One region of the Rahnella sp. PD12R genome, then DNA from elsewhere that is predicted to be linked to it. Evidence: predicted binding sites of a transcription regulator. Region 1 holds the regulator's gene; each other region holds the start of a gene.
The links. The regulator Fur, encoded in region 1, represses iron uptake genes when iron is present. The targets are predictions, from matches to a motif close to ATAATAATGAGAACNACTATCAA.
Positions count from the first base shown of each region.

Region 2: the regulator Fur is predicted to act here: its motif matches at 1,965-1,987, upstream of KWG64_RS04685 (TonB-dependent siderophore receptor).
Region 3: the regulator Fur is predicted to act here: its motif matches at 2,201-2,223, upstream of sodA (superoxide dismutase [Mn]).
Region 4: the regulator Fur is predicted to act here: its motif matches at 2,351-2,373, upstream of feoA (ferrous iron transporter A).

Region 1 is NZ_JAHTMS010000001.1:213,469-217,687, forward strand. It holds gene KWG64_RS01005 (OprD family outer membrane porin) at 1-926, shown strand, start outside; gene chiQ (ChiQ/YbfN family lipoprotein) at 940-1,281, shown strand; gene fur (ferric iron uptake transcriptional regulator) at 1,435-1,890, opposite strand; gene fldA (flavodoxin FldA) at 2,207-2,734, opposite strand; gene KWG64_RS01025 (methyl-accepting chemotaxis protein) at 3,145-4,219, shown strand, end outside.
Region 2 is NZ_JAHTMS010000002.1:152,552-156,770, reverse strand. It holds gene chaA (sodium-potassium/proton antiporter ChaA) at 1-282, opposite strand, end outside; gene KWG64_RS04690 (gamma-glutamylcyclotransferase) at 1,054-1,743, shown strand; gene KWG64_RS04685 (TonB-dependent siderophore receptor) at 2,011-4,219, shown strand, end outside.
Region 3 is NZ_JAHTMS010000005.1:93,109-97,327, forward strand. It holds gene KWG64_RS11555 (methyl-accepting chemotaxis protein) at 1-1,194, opposite strand, end outside; gene sodA (superoxide dismutase [Mn]) at 1,502-2,122, opposite strand; gene KWG64_RS11565 (retron system putative HNH endonuclease) at 2,347-2,928, opposite strand; gene KWG64_RS11570 (AAA family ATPase) at 2,930-4,219, opposite strand, start outside.
Region 4 is NZ_JAHTMS010000005.1:317,580-321,798, forward strand. It holds gene feoB (Fe(2+) transporter permease subunit FeoB) at 1-1,835, opposite strand, end outside; gene feoA (ferrous iron transporter A) at 1,931-2,155, opposite strand; gene KWG64_RS12575 (Tex family protein) at 2,581-4,219, opposite strand, start outside.

The sequences.
Region 1 (4,219 bases):
GACAAACGCTGATCGCCCCGCACTGGAGCTTTATGCCGGGTACCTATCGCGGTGCCGAAGCCGGGTATAAACATGATTTTGGGGATCCGGGCGAACTGAGTTTCTCCTACATGTGGGCGGATGAATACAAATCGCCGTGGCATCTGGAGATGGATGATTTCCGCCAGAACGACAAGAAAACCGGTGTTTCCTATATCCACTCGCTGGGTGCGAAATACGACTTCAAAAATGATCTCGTGCTTGAAGCGGCTTTCGGTCAGGCTGAAAGTTACGTCGATCAGTACTTCGCCAAAGCGTCGTACAAAATTGATCTGATGGGCAACCCGCTCACCACCAGCTACCAGTTCTACGGCGCGGAAGATCGTATCAGCAACCAGAACGATCCGAACAGCCTGTATGACGGTTTGGCCTGGTTGCAGGCACTGACTTTCGGTTATACCACCGGCCAGTTCAACTGGCGTCTGGAAGGGACGATGGTCAAAGCTGAGGGGAATCAGGGTTATTTTTTACAACGCATGACCCCGACGTACTCTTCTTCTAACGGACGTCTTGATGTGTGGTGGGATAACCGTTCTGACTTCAACGCCAACGGCGAAAAAGCGGTTTACGCCGGTGTGTTATACGATCTGGCGAAATGGGATCTGCCGGGCTTCGCAGTGGGCGGTTCTTATGTTTACGCGTGGGATGCCAAACCGAGTACCAATCCAATCTATGACCAGAGCCAGCGCCTGAAAGAAAGTGCCTGGAGCCTTGATGCGCTGTACACCATTCAGGAAGGTCGCGCGAAAGGTACGCTGTTCAAACTGCATTACACCCAGTACGACAACCACTCGGATATCCCGAGCTGGGGCGGCGGTTACGGCAACATTTTCCAGGATGAAAAAGACGTGAAATTCATCGTTATCGCTCCATTCACTATTTTCTGAGGACACTAAACCGATGAATAAATTACTGATGATGGTCGTGACTTCCCTGTTACTGGCCGGTTGTGCGCCAACGGCTACGCAAACCGAAAATGCGAAACTACGCCAGGCGTACAGCAACTGCATCATAAAAGCAGAAGGCTCGCCGGACAAAGTGGCGTCGTGCCAGACCATTCTTGATGTTCTGAAACAGGAACAGGAGCACAAGCAGTTTGCCGATCAGGAAACCGTGCGTGTGGTGGATTATCAGCGCTGTCTGACGGCGCGTAAAACCGGCGATGGTCAGGCTTACGCGGCAGACTGCGGCAAAATCTGGCAGGAAATTCGTTCTAACAATTCGCCAAAGCCAGCTAATTAACAGGATGTGAACGCTGAGTCATATATTGGCGCCTGATATAAAGAAACAACAAACCCCGGCTTGCCGGGGTTTTGCGTTTTAACTCTCTGCCTGAATCGCTAACATAAAAAAACCGCCTTTCAGCGGTTAATTTATTCGGACTGACCGTGCAGATTACTGCGCAGGTTTGTCATTGTGCAAAGATTCATCTTCGCGGCAATCGCCCGCTTCACAGTGGCCGTACAGATACAGACTGTGGTTGGTCAGTTTGATACCGTGTTTCTTCGCAATCTCACGCTGACGGCCTTCAATGTATTCGTCGCGGAATTCAATAACGCGGCCGCAATCAAGGCAGATCAGGTGATCATGATGATGTTGCTGAGTCAGTTCGAAAACAGACTTGCCGCCTTCGAAGTTATGACGGGTAACGATACCGGCGTCATCAAACTGGTTCAGAACGCGGTAAACCGTCGCCAGGCCAATTTCTTCACCCATATCAATCAGTTGCTTGTACAGATCTTCCGCACTAACGTGATGACCTTCCGGCGCTTGCAGCACTTCCAGGATTTTGAGGCGCGGAAGCGTGACTTTTAAGCCGGCTTTCTTCAGTGCGGTGTTGTTGTCAGTCATGCGGATTCAGTCCTGTTACTATGTGCTAATCAAGTTGAGGCATGCAGCCTGTGGCATCGGCGGCACAAAAATTTGTCGTTTAAGGATTCTTCGTTTAAGGGAAGTGTGCCGATTCTCAAAAACGTAGCCTGTTAATAAAGATCACAAAATGCCTGTCACATTCAATTATGCAACGACTTGATCGATAGAAAAAACAGATGAACTCAGTGTACCTTGATACCACCGAAAGTTACAATTTTGTAGCGGTTAAATTGTTAATTTCAGTAATAGTTTGGCCCTTCAATTGTAGAATAAATCCTCAGGGCCAACAGGGTTTTTAGCCAATAATTTCTGAAAGGCTCAGTTCTTCTGTGATCTGTTTGACCCATGCATCAACACGTTCGTTGGTCAGTTCCGGCTGACGATCTTCGTCAATTGCCAGCCCGATGAAGTGCTTATCATCGGCCAGACCTTTTGAAGCTTCGAAATGATAGCCTTCAGTTGGCCAGTGACCCACGATCACCGCGCCGCGTGGCTCGATGATGTCACGCACGGTACCGAGCGCATCACAGAAGTATTCGGCATAGTCTTCCTGGTCGCCGCAGCCAAACAGCGCAACCAGCTTGCCTTCGAAATCTATCTCTTCCAGCGTCGGGAAAAAGTCGTCCCAGTCACACTGCGCTTCACCGTAATACCAGGTTGGAATACCGATCAGCAAAATATCGAATTTTTCCAGATCCTCTTTGCTGCTCTTCGCAATGTCATGCACCTCTGCAACATCTTTACCCAATTGCTTCTGGATCATTTTCGCGATGTTTTCGGTGTTACCTGTATCGGATCCAAAGAAGATACCTACTACGGCCATAAGATTACCTAACCTCTTGTTCTCAATGAAGTGCTCTGCATTGCAGGCAATAATAACGCAGATGATAGCAAACTCGCGCGGCGGAGAATATGTTTCAGCTCGCCTTCTTAACTGGTGGATAAGTTTATCGGGCAATCTTTTTAAGTGTTATCGCCTTCGTGTGCTTTAAATAACCTCAAACTTATTGAGGATAAAAGCAAAATTAAGAAATAATTTCCGCCACTCCTTAAGTTTGCCCGTTGAACGCCGATAGATGATGCGAGAGGAATCTCAACATAATAAAGAAATCGATGCCCGGAGAGGTGTTCAAACATGTCCGGGGGCAAACGCCTGCTGGCTACCTGTCTTGATTCTCCGCATCCCCGTCAATCCTCAGACCAGAAACAGTCCTGTTTCGAGAGAGGCATATCGTGCAGTTTTTAAAAAATATTACCATCAGGGCCGCATTATTAACGATTCTGGGCATTTTTTGCGTCATGTGGGCGAGTGTGTCTATTTACACCGTCACCTCCCTGAATACGCTCACGCAGAACACCCAAAACAGTACCGAACTGGTCAACAATATGGCGCTGATCAATAAAGGAAATGATCAGTACTTCCGTACCGTCACACGCTTAAGTCGTGCCGTGGGGCAGCTTCAGGCGGATCCGTCAAAAGGGCCGGAAATTTTTGATACGGCAAAACAGTCACTCGATGGTCTGTCACAGGCGCTGGCGAGTTTCAAAACGGCTCCGCATCCGGGATTAGATGAAGCGTCAGTTCAGGAACTGGTCTCAAGTTGGGAAAGTCTGGTCACGCAAGGCGTTACGCCGTTATATTCAGCGGCCGTTGGCAAAAATTTCGATGCCTATAATCAGCTGGCGAACGATACCGTTCCAGCGCTGAGCCGCAATTTTGGTGCCTCAATGACAAAAGTCAGCGGGCAGATTGCGGTCGATTTCGAGGCGGCGCAGACCAAATCAAACCATCTGACTTATTACAGCAAAGTTATTCTGCTGACGGCTTTTTCTCTCGGCCTGCTTATTTTGCTGCTGACCGACCGTTATCTCGTGATGGCGCTGGTGAAACCGCTGGATAAAATCCGCGATCACTTCGCCGTAATTGCCAGCGGCGACCTGACGCATTACCTGGAAGAGTTCGGCAAAAACTGCGCGGGTAAACTGATTCCGCTGCTTAACGTTATGCAGTCCAGCCTGGAAAATACTGTTCAGACCATCCGCAACTGTACCAACCACATCTATCAGGGCGCGTCCGAAATCTCAGCCGGGAATAACGATCTGTCTTCCCGTACTGAAGAACAGGCATCCGCACTGGAAGAAACGGCAGCCAGTATGGAAGAGCTGACGGCAACGGTAAAACACAATGCAGACAACGCGCATCACGCCAGCCAGCTGGTGATGGAAGCGTCTTCTACCGCGCAGAAGGGCGGTAACATTGTGGCTGACGTCGTGAGCACCATGAAAGATATCTCCGGCAGCTCGAAGA
Region 2 (4,219 bases), on a different contig from region 1:
CAGGGCCGAAATCAGACTGACTTCGAGGATGACCACTGAAAGGCTGAGGATGAGCGAGCCGTAGGGTTCACCTAAGCGGTGAGCCAGGACGTCGGCGTGACGCACAACGCTGAATGCGCTGGCGAGAATACCGACCAGCGCAATTAAATTGATGCCAACGACGGAGGCGAAGTTACTGCTGTTGCCCCAGAGGACGAGAACAATCAGGGCGGCAATAGGGAAAATCAGGGAGTATTCCTGATGGCGGGTTTTGATTTTTGGATGTTCCTGTGACGACACCATGATGATTATTCTCCTTATAAACACTCACGAAGTAACAACCGCCTGTCCCCGGTTGTCAGTAAAATGCATAGCAGCATAAAGATGTAACTCATTAAGTATAGTAGATAAATTAATCTGTTAACAGAAAATAATTGATGTTAGTCATAAAAAAATCACTTAATCAGTGTTTACAGGTAAATAATTTGCATTAACTGTGGTTTTTTCTTTACTTAACTTTGATTGTTAATATTTTAAATTTATAAATTACAGTGAGTTATGTATTGTTATGTTTTTAATGACACGAATGCGTCAGTTTATGTAAATCATCGCCATACCCACAGGGTTATGATGTGAATTTTCACATTTTTTGCCCTGAAGAAATTAAAAAACAGCTTCCTCCGGCGCGATACCCAGAGGGTAGCAGCCGGGGTGATTATTGCGCACCGGCTGCGCACGTAATGACAGTAACAAACAATTCAGTGGCGAAGATGAAGCGTATAAAAAAGGTCGATCACGATAAATGACACCTCAAAAAGTCAACATTCTTACAATGTTCATAAAATAATCACTTTATTTTCGTTTTGTGATCCCCCGCAACCTTGATTGCAACGACAGAAACGAATAAGGTTTCAACAAACACGGGAATACTAAATTTCCTAAAAATTTAAACGGCGGCCTCAGCAAAATGCCGGGCTTGTCCGATAACAGGTATAACTCGCACCCACGACAGCGGAGAACACAGCGTTAACAGCATGGCATGTTCAAAAGTAAGTGGTACAGAAGGGGGAATGAATGTTAACTCGAGATTTCCTGCGTAACGCAGATTGTAAAACAGCATTCGGTAATATCGATGAATCGATGCTACTGACCCCTGAACAACGCGCCGCCTCATTAGGTTGTGCCCTGGCGCGTCGCCCCGACAACAGCCCGGTGTGGATTTTTGGCTACGGTTCACTGATGTGGAACCCGGTCTTTGATTCCGAAGAGGCGCGTCCTGCCACCCTGCATGGTTATCACCGTGCATTCTGTTTACGTCTGACTTCCGGGCGCGGAACCCATGCCCAGCCGGGCCGTATGCTGGCGCTGCGCGACGGCGGAAAAACCACCGGTCTGGCGTTCCGTCTGCCGGAAGACAAACTGCATGAAGAGCTTGAGCTGCTGTGGAAACGCGAAATGGTGACCGGCTGCTACCGTCCGACGTGGTGTGAGCTTGAGCTCGACGATGGACGCAAAGTCACCGCGCTGGTGTTTATTATGGATCCGTCGCACCCGCAGTACGAAGCTGACACTGACTATCAGGTTATCGCGCCGCTGATTGCACAGGCCAGCGGACCGCTGGGCACCAACGCGCAATATCTGTTTGCGCTGGAAAAAGAGCTGAATAATTACGGCATGCGCGATGACTGCATGAGCGAGCTGGTTAAACAGGTGAGAATGTTGCTGTCGGTTTCACCCGGCTTTGATGTTCCTGGCCTGAGCTGATTTTTCCTGAAACACGTTTTTCCGCTGCGCAGGCTCCCTGCGCAGCGTTTCCTTTCTCCGCCGTTATTTTTATCTTCCTGAATTCAAACGATTAGCCTTAGTTTCCTGCCGTTATGATTTCCCTGTGATACTTAAAACCCCCATTAACATCCTGTTTACTATGATTTTTTAACGAAAAGTCGGTTGCATTTGCAGAACGCCTGAGCATAATCCGAATGGTTTTAATAATTATTCTCATTATCGATTGAACTTTTCAGGGAATCCTCAATGCGCGCTCAACGTGAAATTTTTCACACGCCTGTTTTCGCCCGTAAGTTGCTGCCAGTGGTGATCTCTGCCGCACTGGCGGCGGTTACGCTGCCTGCACATGCGGCCACAACAACAACACTTGCGGCTGACGCTGTTAATACGGCGTCGTCTAAAACCGGCGACACCATTACCGTCACTGCCGCACAGACCGATTTTAAAGCGGGCGGCGAGACACCGGTGCCGGCCTATCTTGACGGCGACGTCGCCAACGGCGGGCGTCTCGGCGTTCTGGGCCAGCAGGACGCCATGAATGTGCCGTTCAACGTCATCAGTTTCACCAACAAACTGATTCAGGATCAGCAAAGCCGCACGCTTGGTGATGTGCTTAATAACGACGCCAGCGTTCAGACCGGTTACGGCTACGGAAACTACGCGGAAACCTTCAACATCCGCGGGTTTGCGTTAGACGGCGAGGACATTTCCTACGGCGGCCTGTACGGCGTATTGCCGCGCCAGCTGGTGCCGATGGAACTGGCCGAGCGAGTGGAGCTGCTTAAAGGCTCCAGCGCCTTTCTTAACGGCGTTCCGCCGGGCGGCACGGGCGTGGGCGGTAACGTCAACATTGAACCCAAACGCGCCACGGATACGCCAATCAACCGCGTGACTGTTGATTACACCTCATCTTCTCAGGTGGGCGGGGCGGTGGATGTTGGTCGTCGTTTTGGTGATAACAATCAGTGGGGCGTGCGCGTCAACGCAGTGAACCGTGAAGGCGAAACGGCTGTTAATGACGAACATCGCCGCCTGACCATGGGCTCGATTGGCCTCGATTATCGCGGCGATCGTTTCCGCTCTTCCTTTGATTTCGGCGTGACTAAACAGACTGTTCACGGCGGCCGTCCGGTTGTCTATCTGGGCAATGCGACCAAGGTGCCGGATGCGCCTTCAGCGACCAAAAACTACGGGCAGGATTTTGCTTCCAGTAATTTGGAAAATGAATTCGGTATGCTGAAAGCCGAGTACGACGTGGCAGACGACTGGACCGTTTACGGCGCGGTCGGTATGAACCATGACCGTGAATACGGTAACTACAGCTCTCCGACTCTGAAAGATGACAACGGCAACGCAACCATGGGGCGCCTCACCGTGCCGTACGTCTCTGACAGCGTTGCCACGCAGGCGGGCGTTCGCGGCAAATTCGACACCGGCTTTATCAGCCACAGCGTGAATCTGGGCATGTCGAGCGTGTACCGCAAATACAAAACCGCGTACACCATGTCGGCATCGTCGATTAATACCAATATTTATGATCCGGTTGACGCCAGCTCTCCGGCTACTTTGTATGCGGGCGGCAGCATGGGCGATCCGGCACTGCGTAACCGTGTCCAGAACGTCGGCGTGTCGGTTTCCGATACCTTATCGATGCTCGACGACCGTCTGCAACTGATTGCCGGTCTGCGCCGCCAGAACGTCATCGTGAAGGATTACAGCTACACCGGCACCGAAACTGACTCCTTTGAGCAGATGAGAGTCACGCCAGCTTTTGGCCTTGTGGTGAAACCGTGGGAACACGTTTCCTTCTACGCGAATCACATCGAAGCCTTGCAGGCCGGTGAAGTGTCAGGCACCACGTACAACGGCAAAGTCGTCACCAACGGCGGTCAGGCTTCCGGCATTGAAACCTCCAAACAGGATGAAGTTGGCGTAAAAACCGACTTTGGCCGCATCGCGGGCACATTATCTCTTTATCAGATTAAGAAACCGGTCGGCATGTACCGCGCCACCGGCGACACCTATGAATACGGCACCTACGGTGAAGTCCGTAACCGTGGCGTAGAGCTGAACGTATTTGGCGAACCGGTGCTGGGCGTGCGTCTGAACGGCAGCGTGACCTGGATGAACCCGGAAATGACCCAAACGCAGGACGGCGCTTACAACGGCAAAGATGCGGTGGGTATTCCGCGTTACCAGTGGGTGCTTGGCGGCGAATGGGATATTCCCGGCGGCAGCGGTGTGACGGCGCTCGGCAAAGTGATCCGCTCCGGTTCGCAATATGCTGATGAAGAAAACAGCCTGAAAGTGGACGGCTGGACGCGTCTGGACCTCGGTTTACGTTACGTGATGCCGGTCGGCCAGAACACGCTGACATGGCGTGCCAATCTGGAAAACGTCACCAACGAGAAATACTGGGCATCCGCGACGGGCGGTTATCTGACGCAGGGCGACC
Region 3 (4,219 bases), on a different contig from region 1:
TTCAACCGCGGCGGCCTGCTGCTCGGTGCGTGAAGACAAATCGGTATTCCCGGCGGCGATTTCCGCTGCTGCGTGGGAAACCTGCGAGACGCCTGAGCGGATTTCATAAATCATCGTGCTGAGATTCTGGCTCATCCCCGCAACTGCGTTCATCAGCATGCCCAATTCGTCACGGCGCGTGGTGGTGCGTGCGGCGGTCAGATCACCCTGTGCAATGGCTTCGGCGGTTTTCAGCGTATCGCGGATCGGCTGCGCAATCTGGCGGGTAATACGCCACGCAATCAGGATACCGGCGAGCATGACAATCAGCGTGATCAACATCATGATCATCTGCGCATTGCTGATATCTTTGTGGGTATTATTCAGTTCGTTTTTGAAGATTTTCGATACCAGCGCGTTCATCTCGGCGGCTTTCACGGAAAGAAGTTGCGAGTTTTTCTGCTCATCTTCATAGGCGGGCATGTACGCCACAACGTGGCTTTTGTAGGTCGCCAGCGCGGTCATCAGCGGGGCCAGCGTCGCCTGCTGATTGGGCAGCAGCAGCGCGTTAAGTTTTTTGGCGTTGGTCTGCGTATCGTCGATGGCCTGCAACAATGTTGCCTCAGATTCCTTGTTGATGCTGAGCAACAGGCCGCGCACGTAATAACGCACACTGATCAGTTTCTGAATCACTTCCGCAAGGGAAAGACGAATCGACGGATCGGCATCTTCGACGCGTAACTGGTCTTGCAGGCGCTTCACGACGGCTTCGGTTTCGGAAAGGTTCCAGCTCGCACGCACCGCATCTTTTCTGTCGACAGCCTGTTTGAAGGCGTCCTGCGCTACCTGATATTCACGGATTTTTACCGGTACCTGATTGAGATCGGCCTGGCTGGTCGCATCCCATTCCAGTTTGCCTTTCGACTGCGCAATCAGCTGCGACAATGCATTAATTTTGTCCTGATTTTGCTTGAGATAGGCAGGGTCGTAGTTGAGCTGATACAACGTGCGGCTGAGGCGGGCATCATTAAGTAACGCGTTCATCTGATTACTAAAATCAACTTTCTCGGCCCGCTGGCTGATGTCATTAAACTTAATCATTCCGGCTGCGGTGATCACCGCGGCGATCAAAAGAACCAACCCGAAGCCGAGGCCCAGTTTGGTGCCGACTTTGAGATTACTCATCCACTGCGAAAGACCCGTACCGTTGCCCATTGCTGTTCTCCGTCAAGCATTCCATGCAATAAAATTTGCGATTTTGTGACGCCTTTGTGAACAATCTATCGTCAGGACTTAAGAGAAACTTTATAGGTGTCGGGGGGTATTTTTGATTAATGAGAGGGCGGTCTAAAAATGGCGGAAGGTGAAGGGATTATTCGCTGTAACACAGTGATCAGGCTTACGTTTTTTGTATAAAAGCCAGGACATAAAAGTCGGGGCATTAAAACGAGGCATAAAAAAGGCAGGTCACCGACCTGCCTCTTGCGAAAACATCGTGCCCGCTAAGGGCAGCAGAGCGAAGTTATTTCGCTTCAGCCAGACGTTTTGCTGCTTCGTCCCAGTTTACAACAGCCCAGAAGGCTTTGATGTAGTCAGGGCGTTTGTTCTGATATTTCAGGTAGTAAGCGTGTTCCCAAACGTCCAGACCCAGCAGCGGGTAACCGGAAACGCCTGAAACAGCTTCGCCCATCAGCGGGCTGTCCTGGTTTGCAGTAGAAACAACAGCCAGTTTGCCGTCTTTCAGAACCAGCCATGCCCAGCCGGAACCGAAGCGGGTTGCTGCTGCTTTCTCAAAAGCTTCTTTGAAAGCATCAACGCTGCCGAAATCGCGTTCGATCGCAGATTTCAGTTCGCCCTGTAAGGTCGTGCCAGTTTTCAGGCCTTTCCAGAACAGGCTGTGGTTAGCGTGGCCACCTGCGTTGTTACGCAGTGCAACTTTCTTGTCCGCAGGCACTTTGTCCAGGTTGGCAATCAGCTCTTCAACAGACAGCGCAGCCAGTTCTGGCAGGCTTTCCAGCGCGGCGTTAGCGTTGTTAACGTAAGCCTGGTGGTGTTTAGAGTGATGGATTTCCATCGTTTCTTTGTCGAAATGCGGTTCGAGTGCGTCGTATGCGTAAGGCAGTGATGGCAGTGAATAACTCATGTTCATCGTCTCCATAGTGTAGGGCGGCACCGTCTTTGTGAGCACCGCGTAATCAGTCGGATCATTATAGTTAATTAAATGATATTGAAAATGATTATCTAAGCCCGACGCTTGGTAAGGCTACGCGTAAGCCCCTGTTATTGAGGGCTTAGAACCAGATAACCGCAAACAATCCTAAATTGTCTAAAGGCACTGAGTGCTTAGAGGGTTCAATCATTGATTCTTCAGCCAGCAAGATAAAACCGGTAAGGCAAATCATCCAGAGACAGATCGTGTGCGCCGCTGCGATATAACTTTTGCTGAGTACGGCGTTGTTTTTTGCGTGCAGGCAGATTTAGCCCGTAAAGGTCGATCGTTACTTGCGCCCTTTCCTGATCATGCACAGTTGCAGCGGCAGAGGGTTCAATCGAACCATCATCATTACATACAAAAAAGTGTTCAAAATCGTAGAGAACGTCATCGGGTTTTAGCAGCGAAGGATTGTACTTCTCGCCCTTCTGTTCCTGGCATCGGTTGCAGCAGGGGAATAAATTTCCCCACGTATAAGCCAGCGCTGGAAAATGTTTTTTCGGTTGAAAATGCTCAACAGTTTCCAGGCTTTCAATGCCGATGATTCCATCACAAAAAGCGCAATGATTCAGCGTCATGGCTAAAAGCGCTTCACGCATTTGCTGATAGCTTTTTTTGGATCGCCAGCTAAATTTCGAATTAGAATTTGCAGCTCTGGCGGTCACAAAATCATCCGCCCACTTTGCATGTCTTGTTGCTAAAAGCGGCGGGCAAGCCGGTCTGGTAATTTTTAACATGTTAATTCCCTTTAGGTTTGCGCCTTGCAACTTGTCTCATTTCCATCTGGACAATACCTTCCAATTCTTCGCTATTTTTGGCCAACAGCAATTCAACCGTTTTCTTCAGTTCACTGTCATCCTGTGTGCCAGCTAAGTAACCATTTCTTGCAAGCCGGAGCTGTTCTAATAACTCTTCCGTTTCAACATCAAATTGTTCTTCGACGCCGAACACTTCTTCCAGAATCACCTGATAACTTTTCCCGCCTGCGGATTCCGTCGGCGTAATCACCTCGGAAATATGCGGATCACGGCACACCAGACGCTGCGGATCGGGCAACCGGTAAACCCAGGCATCTTCCACTGAACCCACGACAAACGGTGAATGCGTGGAAACAAAAACCTGCGCATTGGGCAGTAATTTTTGAATCGCCGGAAGAATGCGGCGCTGCCATTTCGGGTGCAGATGAATATCGACTTCGTCGAGGAATAAGATGATCGGTTGCGAGAAGATATCGCAATCTTCTTCCCATGGTATATCCTCAAGACGTAAGGCGAGATCTGCCACCCAGGCAATAATAGATTTCATCCCATCAGGTAAAACATTTAGAGGCACAGTCTCGCTATTTATATCTAAAGATATAGAACGAGGTTTTCTTACTAAACGAAATACAATTTCGAGATCACAAATTGATTTAATGAAGTCAGTGATTCTACTAAGCGAAAAGTCATATTTATTTTTTTCTTCCCATTCACCATCTTGCATTGCGAGTGCGGCATTTGAACGGTTGATTGCTATCCAATTAGAGATGGTTTTTGGGCGAACAGTAGAGCTAAAAGACAGAGCATTCTTGAAAGGAGATTCTCTAATTTCGGTATAGGAAAAGTTATCGAATTTTTCAGATAGTGTGGTTTGGCCTGAATAAGAGAACACGGCAAATTTGGTGGTTGTAAATAATTTATCAAACGGAAGGATCGCCTTTTTTTGATAATCATTAATCTCTTTGTGATTAGAACCAACCCAAGCCTCTAAGGTATCTGAATGTATGAATTCTTGGTCGATAAGACGACCATGATAAGAACCTTCATCATTATTAAAGGAAAATTCTACCCGGCTGTTATCACTCCTAAATCTTTTAAGAATTAATAATTCATCAGACATCCTCCCCTCAAAAACCGCCGCCAGCGCATACAGCAGCGTACTTTTGCCGCAGCCGTTCGGGCCGGTGAAGATATGAATCTCCGCCTTTTCCGCGTCAGCCTCGGCGCTTTTAATCGGTGGGAAATCAAAATGCGTATTCTCAAATACGCC
Region 4 (4,219 bases), on a different contig from region 1:
CTCAGCAGGTTGAAATTCGCGGCATCAAACTCTTCACTGGTGATGTGTTCGGCGGTGTACAAGGTATTCAGTGTCCCGACGACCACTTCTTTCGCCATCGCACCGGTGACCAGCCCGACGGTAGCCTGCCAGTTATCCGGATGAACGCCCATCGGGATAAGCACCGGTGTCAGCACTTTACTCACTGACGCCAGCGCGGAGTCATTAATATTATCGACCGCCTGGCCGCTGAAGGAGAAGCTGTTCAGCGCACCGATGAAAATACTGGCGACCACGATCACTTTACCGGCACGCAGCACGAAACCTTTCAGACGCTGCCAGGTTTGCAGCAGCAGGCTTTTCAGATGCGGAACGTGATACACCGGCAGTTCCATCACAAACGGAGACGCTTCGCCGCGCATGATGGTGTATTTCAGCAAAAGCCCGGTCAGGATCGCGACGACAATACCCAGCAGATACAACGAGAAGACGACGGATGCGCCGTCCTGCCCGAAGAAGGCGGCGGAGAATACGGCGAAAATCGCCAGACGTGCGCCGCAGGACATAAACGGTGCCATCATGACGGTGATCAGACGTTCACGCGGCGCATCCAGTGTACGGGCTCCCATAATGGACGGCACGTTACAGCCGAAACCGACAATCAGCGGCACGAAAGATTTGCCTGGCAGACCGAGCGATTGCATCAGGCGATCCATCACAAACGCAGCGCGCGCCATGTAACCGGAATCCTCAAGGAAAGAGAGGAACAGGTACATCATGCCGATTTGCGGAACCAGCGGCAGAACGGTGTTGATACCGCCGCCAATACCCTGCGCAAGGAAAATCGTCAGCCACTGCGGGAAGTGCAGCGTAAAGCCAATCCACTGCATGCCCTGAATGAAAATGGCCGCAGAGCCGATATCAAAAATCGGTTGCAGCGCGCCGCCGATGTTGATCGCCAGCACGAACATCAGGTACATCACCAGCAGGAAAATCGGCACGCCGAGGAAGCGGTTGAGGATCACGCGGTCGAGCACCTGCGTCAGTTTGTTTGGCGCGGTGAGGTGTGAATTACTGACTGCCGCGCAAAGCGACGCAATGCTCTGATAGCGCGCATCGGCGATCAGCAGGGCAGGATCGTCAACCTGTTGTTCGGCCAGGCGCGTTTTCACTTCCGGCAGCAGTTTTTGTGCGTTACCCGCGTGAGTCTGGCTGTAAATATCCCCTTCGAGAATTTGCAGCGCCAGCCAGCGGCGTTGTTGCAACGCCATGTTTTCCGGCATGGCAGCCGCGAGTACGTCCACTTCCTGCTGCAGAACCGGATGATAGGTCACGCGTTCGAGTTTTTCGACATGCGGGATCGTATCGATGGCAGCTTTCAGTTCTTTGATACCGCTGGCGCGGGTGGAAACCAGCGCGACGACCGGGCAGCCCAGACGGGCGGAAAGTGCAGGGATATCAATGTTGATATTCTGGATCTTAGCGATGTCGAGCATATTGAGCGCGACGATGCACGGAACGCCGAGCTCAAGCAGTTGTAAGGTCAGATACAGATTGCGTTCAAGATTTGAGGCATCGACCACGTTGATCATCAGATCCGCGTCGCCGCTCAGAATGTAATGGCAGGCGATTTGTTCATCGAGCGAGGTCTGCTCGGAAATGGTCGTCAGGGAATATGTGCCCGGCAAATCCACCAGCGTGACCTGATGGTCTTCTGTAGAGAAGTGGCCTTCCTTGCGTTCTACAGTTACACCGGCCCAGTTGCCGACGCGCTGACGGGAGCCGGTTAACTGATTGAAAAGCGTGGTTTTGCCTGAGTTGGGGTTACCAATCAGGCCGATAGTCAATGGTTTCATACGTTAAGATCTACGTGTGAGAAAGGGAAAACGCGGGGAGTCAAAGCGGCCCGCCCCAAAAAGGTCAAAACGACTACGTGGCCAGATGCTGAAGATCAGGCCAATATCTCGAGCTGGAGAAGGTCGAGGTCTTTCTTTCTGACCACAAGGCTGGTGCGGCGGGTTTCGATTTGCACCGGATCACCCATCGGCGCGACGCGGATAATGTTGAAGAATGATCCCGGCAGCATGCCCAGTGAGAGCAGTTTCTGGCGGTAAGCCGGGCTAATCTCATGGGAAAAGCCGGTAATTTTATAAGCACATTTTGATTTAAGTTGCATAGTTTCCTCGCGAAGCGATCCGGTAAATGTGGAGACGGCGGCAGGAGAGTAAAGGTCCTCCAGTGCCGCGCTTCCTTGCCCGGTGTTCCCACTTAACTGCGATTATTGTGGCAAAAAGAATTGCTCAGAAATTGTCCCTGGTGCGAAATTGTCAGCCTGAAACTGACGGCGTAGCGAATACGCAAAGAAGTACAAACGAGAATAGTTATCATAATTAGTACGCGTGAGGAGACAAAAGAAAAGAGGTTGGCCTCTTCACGGGTATCTCCACCGCGAGGCTATGCTATGCCTGTGGGGCAGCTGTTTTATTGATTTACCTCAGTGATTGATTCATTAGGACAGAGTTTAAAAAGTGTCGAAAAAAAATACATAAAAAAAGCCGCTGGTTATCAGCGGCTTTCGTTTGAAAGGTGAAAAGGGAAAAATTAGCGTTTTTTACCCATCGCGGCGGCCAGTGCATCGGCCATCGCATTATTCCCGGCCGGAGCGGAATTACGTCCCGCCGGTTTGTTTGCCGCAGGACGTTTTTGCGCATCACGGTTATTGCCTGCCGCCGGTGCAGAGGAGCGCCGCGCCGGGGCTTCACCCGGTTGTTCGTCCAGACGCATGGTTAGGGCGATACGTTTACGCTGTAAATCAACTTCCATCACTTTGACTTTAACGATATCGCCGGCTTTCACCACGGTGTGCGGATCTTCGACGAATTTGTTCGCCAGTGAAGAAATGTGTACCAGTCCGTCCTGATGAACGCCGATATCCACGAACGCACCGAAGTTGGTGACGTTAGTGACCGAACCTTCGAGGATCATGCCCGGCATCAGGTCATTCATGGTTTCCACGCCATCGGCAAAGGTCGCGGTTTTGAACTCAGGACGCGGATCGTGCCCCGGTTTTTCCAGCTCTTTGATGATGTCGGTAACGGTCGGTACACCGAATTTGTCATCGGTGAATTCGCTGGCTTTCAGGCCGCGCAGCGCGTTGGAATCACCCATCAGCTCTTTCAGTGCCAGCTGTGTGGCGGCCAGAATGCGTTCGACGACCGGATAGGTTTCCGGGTGAACCGTTGAGGCATCGAGCGGGTTATCGCCATGGTTGATGCGCAGGAAGCCCGCGCACTGTTCGAAGGCTTTTGGCCCCAGACGGCTCACTTTCAGCAGCTGTTCGCGGTTGCGGAACTGCCCGTTTTCGTCGCGCCAGTTCACGATATTCTGCGCCATCATGCGGGTCAGGCCTGCCACGCGGGTCAGCAACGGAACCGATGCGGTGTTCAGATCCACACCCACGGCGTTCACGCAGTCTTCGACCACGGCATCGAGTTTTTTCGCCAGCAAGCTCTGGCTGACGTCGTGCTGGTACTGACCGACACCGATGGATTTCGGATCGATTTTCACCAGCTCGGCCAGCGGATCCTGCAAACGACGGGCAATGGAGACCGCACCGCGAATCGATACGTCCAGCTCCGGGAATTCCAGCGCGGCCAGTTCGGAAGCGGAATAGACGGACGCGCCTGCCTCGCTGACGATCACTTTCTGCGCAATCACTTTCGGGAATTGTTTTTGCAGATCAAGGAAGAAACGTTCGGTCTCGCGGGAAGCGGTACCGTTGCCGATCGCCACCAGCTCAACGTTATGTTTGATGCACAGCGCGGCAACCTGCTGCGCCGCTTTCGTCGCCTGACCGGTATGGGGATAAACCGTATCGATATCCACCAGTTTGCCGGTGTTATCCACAACGGCGACTTTTACGCCAGTACGCAGACCCGGATCGAGGCCCATGGTAGCGCGCATTCCGGCCGGTGCGGCCATCAGCAAATCATGCATGTTGCGGGCGAAAACGTTAATCGCTTCATCTTCGGCGCGTTCACGCACGGTGCCCATCAGCTCGGTTTCGAGGTGCAGCAGCACTTTGATGCGCCACGTCCAGTTCACCACCGCGCGACGCCAGACGTCGGCAGGAGCGTTGTTCAGACGCAGGCCCAGATGATCGATAATCAGCTGTTCGGCGTAGCTTTCTTTTGGCGGTTCATCGTGTTGAGGATCGGCATTCAGCGCCAGTTGCAGCACG